Regions from separate parts of the Lysinibacillus sp. EB271-A1-10B genome, predicted to be linked through region 3. Evidence: riboswitches for the same ligand, from Rfam matches in the RefSeq annotation. Region 3 holds a riboswitch; each other region holds the start of a gene.
The links. Region 3 has a riboswitch for S-adenosylmethionine ahead of AC3WSK_RS11560 (methionine ABC transporter ATP-binding protein). Riboswitches for the same ligand answer to the same signal wherever they lie in the genome.
Positions count from the first base shown of each region.

Region 1: it holds a riboswitch for S-adenosylmethionine, as region 3 does, so the genes downstream of both, AC3WSK_RS24975 (MetQ/NlpA family ABC transporter substrate-binding protein) here and AC3WSK_RS11560 (methionine ABC transporter ATP-binding protein) in region 3, are expected to answer to the same signal.
Region 2: it holds a riboswitch for S-adenosylmethionine, as region 3 does, so the genes downstream of both, metA (homoserine O-acetyltransferase MetA) here and AC3WSK_RS11560 (methionine ABC transporter ATP-binding protein) in region 3, are expected to answer to the same signal.
Region 4: it holds a riboswitch for S-adenosylmethionine, as region 3 does, so the genes downstream of both, metK (methionine adenosyltransferase) here and AC3WSK_RS11560 (methionine ABC transporter ATP-binding protein) in region 3, are expected to answer to the same signal.

Region 1 is NZ_JBYTDL010000036.1:11,661-14,806, forward strand. It holds gene AC3WSK_RS24970 (pyridoxal phosphate-dependent aminotransferase) at 1-627, shown strand, start outside; SAM riboswitch class I at 941-1,045, shown strand; gene AC3WSK_RS24975 (MetQ/NlpA family ABC transporter substrate-binding protein) at 1,136-1,966, shown strand; gene AC3WSK_RS24980 (methionine ABC transporter ATP-binding protein) at 2,071-3,096, shown strand; gene AC3WSK_RS24985 (methionine ABC transporter permease) at 3,089-3,146, shown strand, end outside.
Region 2 is NZ_JBYTDL010000003.1:384,776-387,921, reverse strand. It holds gene AC3WSK_RS07130 (hypothetical protein) at 1-289, shown strand, start outside; gene AC3WSK_RS07125 (helix-turn-helix domain-containing protein) at 350-706, opposite strand; gene AC3WSK_RS07120 (hypothetical protein) at 1,105-1,404, shown strand; SAM riboswitch class I at 1,629-1,739, shown strand; gene metA (homoserine O-acetyltransferase MetA) at 1,894-2,829, shown strand; partial or broken gene AC3WSK_RS07110 (hypothetical protein) at 2,994-3,146, opposite strand, start outside.
Region 3 is NZ_JBYTDL010000007.1:28,654-31,799, forward strand. It holds gene AC3WSK_RS11550 (MetQ/NlpA family ABC transporter substrate-binding protein) at 1-148, opposite strand, end outside; gene AC3WSK_RS11555 (methionine ABC transporter permease) at 245-913, opposite strand; gene AC3WSK_RS11560 (methionine ABC transporter ATP-binding protein) at 903-1,931, opposite strand; SAM riboswitch class I at 2,195-2,300, opposite strand; gene AC3WSK_RS11565 (thioredoxin family protein) at 2,363-2,665, opposite strand; gene AC3WSK_RS11570 (toprim domain-containing protein) at 2,682-3,023, opposite strand.
Region 4 is NZ_JBYTDL010000006.1:177,157-180,302, forward strand. It holds gene AC3WSK_RS11225 (gamma carbonic anhydrase) at 1-174, shown strand, start outside; gene metK (methionine adenosyltransferase) at 353-1,549, opposite strand; SAM riboswitch class I at 1,885-2,002, opposite strand; gene AC3WSK_RS11235 (hypothetical protein) at 2,055-2,177, opposite strand; gene pckA (phosphoenolpyruvate carboxykinase (ATP)) at 2,758-3,146, shown strand, end outside.

The DNA.
Region 1 (3,146 bases), on a different contig from region 3:
GCAACACTTGAATTTTTCGAGGAAACGGCGCGCTTTGCTAAAGAGCACAACATGATTGTCTCACATGATTTCGCTTACGGTGCAATTGGATTTGACGGCAAGAAACCTATTAGTTTCCTGCAAGCGGAAGGTGCCAAAGAGGTCGGCATCGAGATGTATACATTATCTAAAACATATAATATGGCAGGCTGGCGTATTGGATTTGCAGTTGGTAACGCTGATATTGTTGCGGCTATTAATCTTATTCAAGATCATCTATTTTGTAGTCAATTCCCTGCCGTACAACAAGCAGCAGCGGTTGCCCTTACAGCATCTCAGGATTGCGCGAATAAGCTAAGAGCGACTTATGAGCGTCGACGAAATGTTCTTATCGAAGAAGCACAGCGAATTGGTTGGCAAGTAACCGCACCAAAGGGCTCTTTCTTTGCATGGCTCCCTGTTCCATTAGGTTATACAAGTGAGCAGTTTACTGATGTATTGCTCGATAAAGCTGATATCGCAGTAGCTGCAGGCAATGGCTTCGGTCAATACGGTGAAGGCTATGTTCGTGTAGGTTTACTTGTAAGTGAAGATCGCTTACGTGAAGCAATCAGCCGAATTGAAAAATTAAACTTCTTTAATTTATAAGCATTGGATTTCCTTCCATTCAAAAACTGTCCTATTAGTTCACACTCGCTATAGGGGCAGTTTTCATTTCATGATCTTTCTTGGTTGCCTCAACCCTTCTTCTAACGGATAAATTGAACATGACCTTTGATTCATCAAACTATCTAATACACTGTCCTGATAACAATATTTCCACCCTACCCTAGCAAGAATTCCCATGCCTCTTTCGCGATCAAATAGTATAACAAAAAAAAATATTTCAAAAATTCGATTGACTTACTATATCCTATAATCTATATTAGATATATCGGATTTACAAAAAAATATTATAAATCTCTTATCAAGAGTAGCTGAGGGACTGGCCCTATGAAGCTCGGCAACCTCCTTTTTTAAGGAAGGTGCCAAATCCAGCAAACGATCATCGTTTGAAAGATAAGAGAGGACGTTTTTTCATGAGCCTCTCTTAATTTTTTTAAGAGAGTTTTTTTTATTTTTACCAGCCGATAAAACAACTTTGGAGGTATGTCTCATGAAAAAGAAAAACAAAATTTTACTAGGTTTAGCGAGTCTCACATTAGTAGCAGCATTAGTAGGCTGCGGTACTAATGAAGATAAAGGTAGTCAAGGTAAGGCTATTAATGAAAATAAAATTGTAGTAGGTGTAACTTCTGGTCCACACGAACAAATTGCAGAGGTTGCAGCAAAAGTTGCCAAAGAAAGTGGCTTAGAGGTAGAACTAAAAACGTTCTCTGATTATGTTTTACCAAATACATCGTTAGCCGAGGGTGATCTTGATGTAAACAGTTATCAACACAAGCCTTTCCTCGATGCATTTAACAAAGATCACAAAACAGATTTAGTACCAGTAGGAAAAACAATTTTAACTCCTATGGGCATATACTCTGATAAATATAAATCATTGGATGAAGTTCCTGATGGTGCTACATTCGGATTACCAAATGATCCAACGAACGGGGCTCGTGCTCTATTTGTTCTTCAAGAGGCAGGCATCATTAAATTAAAAGAAGGTGCAGACTTAACAGCATCTATTCGCGATGTGGAAGAAAACAAAAAGAATTTTAAATTCATTGAATTAGAGGCTGCACAAATTCCGAAGCAGCTTAGTGAAGTAGATGTGGCAGCTATTAATACGAACTTCGCTCTTGATGCTGGTATTGATCCTAAAAAAGACTCCATTCTTTTAGAATCTACTAACTCTCCATATGTAAACTACATTGCGGTACGTGCTGAAAACGAGGATGACCCAGCGATTAAAAAATTTGTTGAAGCCTATCAATCTGATGAAGTACGCAAATTTATTGAAGAGGAATTCAAAGGTTCTATCATTCCAAGCTGGTAAGTAACGATGAAGGGCCTTTCATAAATTGAGAATCTGCGAGACTCCTATAGGTATGCTAGCAGATTCTTGCTTTATAGAAGGACTTAGAAAGGAGAGTTCACAGTATGATTCAACTAGAAAATATAACAAAAGAATTTAAAACTAAAAAAGGTATCGTTAAGGCAGTAGATGGCATTAACCTGCATGTCAAAAAAGGTGAAATTCATGGGGTTATTGGCTACAGTGGCGCAGGAAAAAGTACCCTTATTCGCTGTGTTAATTTATTAGAGCGTCCAACAACAGGAAAAGTATTGATCGACAATGTAGATATTACTTCCCTTTCTTTAAACGACCTCCGCAAAACACGTCAAAAAATCGGCATGATTTTCCAGCATTTTAATCTCTTAAAAACAGCGACCGTTTACAACAATATCTCGGTACCATTAAAGCTTCTAGGCTATAACGACTCTGAAGTGAAAAAACGCGTCGCAAAATATGCAGAAATTGTTGGCCTAACAGAGAAATTAGATAGTTATCCTAGCCAACTTTCGGGTGGTCAAAAGCAACGTGTCGCTATTGCACGTGCCCTCGCCCAAGAGCCTGAGATTTTACTCAGTGATGAAGCAACAAGTGCTCTCGATCCTGAAACAACTGAAGCTATTCTCGAGCTTCTCTTGAAAATTAACCGTGAGTTGGGCATCACTATTTTACTCATTACACATGAAATGAATGTTATTCAAAAAATTTGCGATGATGTATCCGTTCTTGAATCAGGGACGGTTGTGGAATATGGCTCTGCTATAGAACTATTTTCGAAGCCTCAGCACCCAACGACACGAAAGTTTTTAAACACTATTTCTCAACGTAATTTATCTTCTTCCCTAATCGAACAATTAAATCTTTCCGGAAGTGTGATTCGCTTAACATTCCTTGGTGAAAGTACCGGGAAGCCATTACTTGCAGAAGTGAGCAAAGTTTATGATGTACAACCAAATATTTTAACAGCCAATATCATTGAATTAAAAAACGGCATCGTCGGTAATATTGTCGTGCATCTACACGGTAAGGCACATATCGTTGAAAAGGCACTTACGTATTTTATAGAAAACGGGGTATGCGTTGAGGAATTAGGAGGCGAATTAAATGAATAGCATTCAAAGTTTCTTTGCAGACTGGTCAGATGTTATTGGGCAATCCATTT
Region 2 (3,146 bases), on a different contig from region 3:
TAAAAAGCATTCTGAAAAACATAGGAAGGATCACAACATTGCAACTATAATTTATGCATTTGAAAGCAAGGTAATTCGTGATGGTGAGGAGGTAGACTCATTCTATATTTACTTGAGTCCACTAATGATGAAACATGCAGACCATCCAGATAAACCAATTGATGGGGATACATACCTAATTGTTGACGATAGCAAAAAGCGTAAGTATACAAAAGTAATAAATCCTAATCCAAGTGAAGAAGTCAAAGAAGAGCCTAAGAAGAAATTTAAACCAAAACCAAAGAAATAATAGAATTGAGACTACCTCTTCGGGGGTAGTCCTTTTTTATGTCTTTATTTAACTGGTTGACTAGCTCTTATCTTCGCTATCGAACAAACCATCGAAGACAGCCCCCAAGACTGCAATGGTTTTCTTTCTTTCTTCGGGTGTCATTTTATTTACTGCTCTTTGAATTGTGAGTATATCTGTGTCAGTGTTATTTTCACTTACAATGCTATAGAAATTTCTTTTTACGTCTGTGCGACCTAGTAGGTAGTCTACAGATACATCAAAATAGTCTGCTACTTTTTCTAATGTTTCTGCTTTTGGGCTTTGAGATTTTAAAGTATAGAAGTAATTCTCGCCAAATCCCATATCGAAAGCCACTTGTTTTAGATTTTTATCTTTATTTTTTGCTAACTCCTTTATCCTTGCAAACATTGTCATATTAATAATCTCCTTTTGGCATAAGACAAAATATAAGCAGAAAGTACACAACTAGATAAAAATCATTGACTTAGGTACTCTATTAGGTTATTATCATCTCATAAGCTAAGTTATTAGCTAAAAAAGACAGTAAAAAATACGACCTATTTATAAACATTTTTCGTTGGGGAACGGTTTAAATGTTGGTTTAAAGGCTTTTTAAAAGTCTTATTTAGCTATGTCTAAATAGTACTCTACAGAGTAATTATTGTCAATGATGTTAGCTTGTTTTTATCTTGAAAAGTACGCATTCAATGATTCACTGTGATACCGAGCCAATGACGGTATAGTATTCGAACTTATAGCTCATGTGACGGTAGCAACGTTAAAAATAAAACTAATAATCCATTGATAAGAGGTTGACTAATATGATAAATGTAGCACTAGCAATGAGAACAACTAATACAAAATTTGAGCAAGCTGAAAATATCGTATTTATGGATACTAACAATATCATTCATATCTATAGAATAAACCACAAAGAATATGATAATGGTTGGTTATTATTGGATATCTTGTTTGACAATCTTGAAGAGTTCAAGACAAAAGAATGGTCATTCGACAATGTAGCAAGTGTTTACTTTGAAAGTTATGATAATGATTTGTTTGGTCTTGAGCGTCTTCAATCGTTCGATGTAGTAGAAATAGTAGAGCTGTAAATTATCCCAAAGGAGCAGGCTTTTTTATTTAAAATTCTATACACTTCTTTTTATCAGAAGTATGAGTTATAATAAAAATTACATAGATTTTATAAGAAGTGGAATAAACTAAAAAAACAAATGTATTACTCCCAAACATAATGACATGCATGGTTAATAACAAAATATTCTATGTATTGTTGATATTCTTAAATGTTCATGTTACAATTCTTTTTAATTAAATAATCTTATCAAGAGAAGTTGAGGGATTTGGCCCGATGACGCTTCAGCAACCTCTAACAAAAGTTAGAAAGGTGCTAATTCCAGCGAAGGATTTGTCCTTTGAGAGATAAGAGTGAACGTGGAAAACATCCTTCTCATTCTATCTCAAATGGAATGAGGGGGATTTTTTAATTTCATCGAAAAAAAGACTTTACGCAAGGCCTGTGTATGGAGACTAAGGCCAATAATGGGTTTAACAGAGAGAACTATAAGAGAGGGGAATGCAAGATGCCAATTAATATTCCAAAAAACTTACCAGCTGGAGAACATTTACGTGAGGAAAAAATCTTCGTAATGGACGAGGATAGAGCGAAAACTCAACAAATTCGTCCGTTAAATATCTTAATCTTTAATTTAATGCCAGAAAAAGAAAAAACAGAGCTGCAATTACTACGTTTATTAGGGAATACCCCGTTACAAGTGAATATTACATTTTTGAATACTGCTACTCATGAATCGAAAAATGTTAGTAAATCACATTTACAATTATTTTATACGACGTTCGATCAAATTCGTCATCGTCGCTATGATGGCATGATTATTACGGGTGCACCAGTAGAAAAAATGCCGTTTGAAGAAGTGAACTACTGGCAGGAAATTTCAGAAATTATGGACTGGTCCAAAACGAACGTAACATCGGTTCTACATATATGTTGGGGTGCACAGGCAGCGTTATACCATCATTACGGTATTGGCAAAATTGGGCTTTCTGCTAAATGCTCAGGTGTATATTCTCATGTCATTACGGATTTAACAGTGGATTTAGTACGCGGCTTTAGTGATTTGTTTACGGCACCACATTCGCGTTATACGTCTGTATCGATTGATGAAGTACGCAACCACCCTGATTTACGATTGCTCTCTTATTCAGAAGATGCTGGTGTTTTTATTGTGCAATCTAAAGACAATAAAAATATTATGATTACTGGTCACCTTGAATATGATGCGACAACTTTAGCGGATGAATATAGTCGCGATGTTGCGAAAGGATTAGATATTGATGTGCCCTTGAATTACTTCCCTAATGATGATCCAGCAAATGAACCGATTAATACGTGGCGTGCCCATACACATTTGTTATTCTCGAACTGGTTGAACTACTATGTTTATCAAGAAACACCATACGAATGGGATTTTGTTGATCAAATTGAATATCATATTTAATGCCATAGAAAAATGATGACCTTGATATTTTTGGGTCATCATTTTTTACTTTTCTCATTTCCGTTCCGGCTGGTCACTTTGTAGCTGCCGCTTTGCTTTCGCACAGAGCCTCCTGGGGGGCGTCCGATGAGCCGCTTCACTTTTGGTAATGAACCACACTGCTGTTAATTGTCTGGCGATTTTTTATTCTTATCACTGTTTGGTGTATTTCCGGTATCACTATCATTTTGTGTAGAATTGCCGGTATCGTTTTCAATTTTACTTTGAGTAGTATTTTCGGCAGTACTATTACTTGCACTTTGAGCAGGATTTTCGTT
Region 3 (3,146 bases):
CACCTATTGTTAATGTTACATTTTCTTTATTGTCTGATTTATCACCAGATGATGCGTTTGAGTTTGTATCATCTTTTTTACCAGCACCACAAGCAGCTAAGGCTAATACTAATACTGATAAAAATAATCCTGTTAAAAATTTCTTCATTTTATTGCACTCCCTTTTAACTAATTTAAAATATGTTAGCGGCATAAAACCGAAATAACTTTTTTGATGTTCGTAGCGAGATACGCTTTTTTCTTTTTAGCGTTTATCTGTTTTGGCTGTAATTAAGTCGCCAATCCATTGAATAATAAATACTACTATTAAGATTAATATAGTCGCCATTAAAGTTACATCTTGGCGATTACGTTGGAAACCATCTAAGAATGCTAAGTTTCCTAGACCGCCTGCACCGATAATACCTGCCATCGCAGTATAGCCAACAAGTGCTACAGCCGTTACAGTAAGACCAGAAATAAGCGCTGGGAACGATTCTGGAATTAAAACTTTCCAAATAATCGTTGACGTTTTAGCACCCATTGAACGAGCCGCTTCAATAACGCCTTTATCGATTTCACGCAATGAAATTAATACCATACGCGCATAAAATGGTGCAGCTCCGATAATTAGTGCCGGTAAAGCAGCATCTGCGCCACGAATTGTGCCGAGTAAAAATTTCGTAAATGGAATTAATAAAATAATCAAAACGATAAATGGAATCGAACGGAAAATATTAACGATTGAGCCTGTTAAAAAGTTCACCAGTTTATTGGCCCATAGTTGGTTTGGACTTGATAAAAACAATAAGATCCCAATTACTAATCCAAGTATAAATGTGATCACCGTAGAGATTGTTGTCATATACAACGTTTCATACGTAGCTTCCCACATTTTTTCCCAGTCGACATTCGGAAAGAAATTAGTTAGCATTGGCAATCACCTCCGTTTGTACTTCGACTGTATGCAAGTAGCTAAGTGCAGCTGCAACATTCGACTCTGTGCCTTCAATTTGTACAATAAGTGTACCGTACGCACCATTTTTTGTTTGCGAAATATTACCATGTACTATACTTACTTCTACATCACACTGTTTTACAAGATGTGAGATGACAGGCTGCTCTGTTTTTTCTCCTACAAATATTAGCTTTACAAGTTGTCCATTAGGGTAATTTGCTTTAATTTGTGCCACAGTTTCCTGTGTCTCCTTCGTATCTGTAATTTGAGAAACGAATTTTTTTGTAATGTCCGCTTGTGGCGCTTGGAATACTTGTAATACTTCACCACGTTCTACAATTTCTCCAGCTTCCATAACCGCTACACGGTGGCAAATTTTACGAATAACATGCATTTCATGTGTGATTAACACGATCGTTAAACCTAGTCGTTCATTAATATCGACAAGTAAATCTAGGATAGCATCTGTTGTCTCCGGATCGAGTGCGGATGTTGCCTCATCACATAACAATACTTCTGGATTATTAGCAAGTGCACGAGCGATGCCTACACGTTGCTTTTGTCCCCCCGATAATTGTGATGGATACGCTTTAGCACGTCCGTCTAAGCCAACTAGTGTGATCAATTCTTTCACACGTGCCTCACGTTTTGCCTTTGGAACACCTGCGATTTCTAGTGGGAAAGCAATGTTTTCCGCAACAGTTCGAGACCAAAGTAAATTGAAATGTTGGAAAATCATACTGACCTTTTGTCTAGCATCTCTAAGCTTTTGCCCCTTTATGGATGAAAATTCTTGATTGTTAACCGTTACCGTACCAGATGTAGGCTTTTCTAAACCGTTTAACAAACGAATCATTGTACTTTTACCAGCGCCACTATAGCCGATAATGCCATAAATTTCACCTTTATCGATAGAAAGGTTGACGTCTTTAACTGCTGTTAATTCGCCATTCGAGGTCTTGTATTTCTTCGTAATATTTTGAAGCTGAATCATAGCGAATTCTCCTTTTCTTATATCAATTGTGCCTCGGCATAATTGCGTCTGGAATCGGCTTTGTGCTGGCACAAAGAAATCCTTTTCGATTCCATGACATCCGCCGGAGGCTCTAGGCCAACATGACGTTGGTCACTCAGTCGTTGCCACAGGATGTGGCGTTCTTAGACTGAGTTCCTCTATTTCAGCGGCTGAAAGAAGTAAAAAACCCCTTCAACTATAGACAAGTAGAAGGGGTCACGTAACTTATACGTTGAACCGTTCTCTCATCTTTCAAAGATAAAATCTTTGGGTGATTTGGCACCTTTTCACTTTTGTGATGGTTGCCGGGCTTCATAGGGCACTTCCCTCAGCCGCTCTTTATAAGAGTTCGATATATTTATATTTTTTAGTATATTCGTACTTTACCACGTGAGTAAAGTCCAGTCAATTTATTTTTTTAACAATTCGTATAAATACGGTACGGATTGAAAGGCATAAACCTTCTCCGTCACTTTTCCGCCTTCACATACAAGTAAACACGGTACACTTTCAATTTTATTTTCATAAGCGATTTGCTCAATAAAGTTAATATTCGCTTTACCAATCTGTAGCTGTGGCAGCAATTGTTCAACAACCGACATCATTTTCGATGCAACTACACACGTTCCACACATTGGTGTATATAAATAAAAAGCAGCCTTTTCACCAGACTGGATAGCCACGTCCCACTGCTCTTTTGACCATTCTTCCATCTTTTTTCACGCAACCTTACAAAATATATTCATTATGGATTGAGAAATGTGCACGAAGCAAAATCGCCGCTAACACCTTTCTCGGAGTTGTCTCTACTTCCTTATATGTTGGCATTGTACGTAAATGCTCGGCCTCTGGATAATGTCTGTCCATTAATGCTCGTAGCTTATCACCCGATGTATCTGCATCAAAAAATGTATAAAGCTCACAGCCTTCATATGGATCAAGTAACTCTTCTAATTGATGCACACCAATTGTACCATTCGTGCAAAGTATTTTAACATGTTCATTTAAAATAGGTTCAATTTGAAGCTTATCCGAACGGCCTTCGACAATTAAGCATTTCCCCTCGAACATAACGCCACCCCCGTTTAGACATATCCCTTATCATTATTATATCAATAAATCTTGTCATTGATACTGTTAGACACCTATTGTTAAGGGAATATACTGGCATTCACCCTCATCCACTATGATGGC
Region 4 (3,146 bases), on a different contig from region 3:
GGTAGCCTTGTTCCTCCAGGCAAAGTCATTCCTCCAAATAGCTTAGCATTAGGGCGTCCCGCAAAAGTTGTAAGAGAATTAAACGATGAAGATAAAGAAGATATGGAACGCATCATACATGAATATGTAGAAAAAGGCCAATACTATAAATCTCTTCAACCAAAAAATAAATAGTTATTTCAACTTAATCAAAGCAGCTCCACGTTTGCTTGGACAACCTAGCCATACACGATTATATATGGAGTTTTTTTTAGTATAAATACAGTGAAAGGGGCAATAGCATGTAGAGCCCCTTTCTGTAATAGTATCTTAAAATATTGGTCCAGCTACTTTATTACTTTAGCTGAATAGTTTATAAACCTGCTTTTTCTTGTAATGCGTCTGCTTTGTCTGTTTGTTCCCAAGGTACATTTAAGTCTGTACGACCAAAGTGACCATATGCTGCAGTTTGCTTATAAATTGGGCGACGAAGGTTAAGCATTTTAATAATCCCTGCTGGGCGTAGGTCAAATAGCTCGCGTACCCATTTTACAATTTCACTTTCCGTAACTTTTCCTGTCCCGAATGTATCAACAGCAATAGATACAGGTTGAGCAACACCAATCGCATAAGCTAGTTGTACTTCAGCTCGATCTGCTAAACCAGCTGCTACGATATTTTTTGCCACATAGCGGGCTGCATATGCCGCTGAACGGTCTACCTTAGTTGCATCCTTACCAGAGAAAGCACCACCACCATGACGGGCATAGCCACCGTATGTATCAACGATGATTTTACGTCCAGTTAGACCAGCATCTCCTTTTGGACCACCAATTACGAATCGACCAGTTGGGTTGATGAAATATTTAGTCTCGGCATCTAATAATTCACTTGGAACAACTGGAGCAATAACAAATTCTTTTAAGTCTGCTTGAATTTGCTCAAGTGTAGCTTCTTCGTCATGCTGTGTAGAAATGACAATCGTATCAACGCGCACTGGTACATTGTTTTCATCATATTCAATTGTCACTTGTGTTTTTCCGTCTGGACGTAAATAACCTAGTTCATCAGATTTACGTACTTCCGTTAAGCGACGAGCCAATTTATGCGCTAAACTAATTGGTAATGGCATAAGCTCTGGTGTTTCGTTACATGCATAACCGAACATTAAACCTTGGTCACCTGCGCCAATTGCTTCAATGTCAGCGTCTGTCATAGAGCCTTCACGTGCCTCTAATGCTTGGTCAACACCTTGAGCAATATCAGGTGATTGTTCACCAATAGCAACAAGTACTGCTAGATTTTCAGCATCAAAGCCATATTTCCCACGTGTATAACCGATTTCTGCTACAGTATCACGAACGATACCTTTAATGTCTACATAAGTAGAGGTAGTAATTTCTCCTGCTACTAGTACTAAACCAGTTGTTACTGTTGTTTCACACGCTACACGTGCGTTTGGATCTTCTGCTAAAATAGCATCTAAAATGGCATCCGAGATTTGATCACATATTTTGTCTGGATGTCCTTCTGTTACACTCTCTGATGTAAACAGTCGACGTTTTGTCATTTGGTTTTCCTCCTATTACTTTTACAAATAATATTTGCGAATTAATACGGTACTCATTACCCATGTCAAGCCCGCTCCTATAGATTGAACTCTAAAGCAGTTGTTGCTGTCGCTACGTTTGCACTGCGCTTTCGTACAAAAAAACAACTGTTGCTGTCGTTTCACTTTCGCACAAAAAACAACTACTACTTTTAACACGAGGTTTTCGAAAGATCCGTCATTATAATAAGGAAAGGACTATATACTTACCTTTACATTCGTTTTTAACAATAAAAAAATCCTTTTCTCACGCTTACTTAACATGAGGAAAGGAATAATGACTTCGTAACCTTTCACTCTTATCGTTCAAGGGGGTTCCCTTGCATCAGGTTGGCACCAGCGCATGTCGTGAAATAGTTCATGCAGGTTGCCGGGTTTCACAGGGCCTGACCCTCCACCAGCTCGGGATAAGAGTATCCGTTCAATATCTCATAATACGTAAAAGGTCGAACGTTGTCAAATATTTTTAACTTCTTTCAGCAAGTGCCCAAACACCCGCTAAAATAGAGAATCTCAGTGTAAGAACACCACGTCCTGCAGCATTGCCGAAAGCGACATCACGTCGGCTCTCGTGTTGTCGCTTTCGCACAAAGAACATCTCCAGGTCTAAGCACAAAACCGATTCCGTTCGCTTTGTTTATCTGTAGCGAAAGCAAAGCGTCAGCTACAGTTATACCATTATTATGAAACCTATTTGTATTATCCTGTAAATTCAAACAAAATAATCCCTACTCTCCACCTCACATCATGTGTTAACATATGTGTAACCCTTTACAGCACATTTTGTAGTGAAAGCAAAGCGTCAGCTACGGAACATGTGGTGGATGAAAATGATTGTAGCCCCTTTTCAATCGAAGACAAGCTCCAACTAATAAAAAACAAGCTAAAACTTCACATCCTGTGCGAACCTCATATAAGCCAAAAGCTTCTAGAACACAATTTTGCTGTGTCGAAAGTGATTGACTGATCACTTATAATAAATAGGGTAAAAAGCATTATCAAAACGAATCAATTTACTTTTTGTCGTTTTCTTGAAAAGTAATAAAATCTGAAAAATAATTTCTGAATTAGTATAGATTATTTAAGCAATTGTGTTATACTATTTTTGAAATTAAGAAAATCTCCCTCAGACTCAAGGGAATACTATAAAAAAGGATGGTATTTAATCGATGAATTCAGTAGAAATTGCAAACGAACTGAAGGAATTATTAAGCGGCGGTAACATTAATGTTCAACTTTCAGTACCACAATTAGCTGAAAAAGCTACTTCTCGTGGTGAAGCTATGTTAACAGTAGATGGCGCAGTTCGTGCAGAAACTGGCAAATACACTGGTCGTTCACCTAAAGATAAATATACGGTAGAAGAAGAGAGCACAAAAGATAAAATTGACTGGGGAAAAGTTAACCGACCAATTTCTTCTGAAGTGTTCGATAACTTATATGTAAAAGTAGTAAAATATTTAAAAGAACGTGACGAATTATTCGTATTCAAAGGCTTTGCTGGTGCTGACAAAGATTCTCAATTAAGCATCCAAGTAATCAATGAATATGCTTGGCA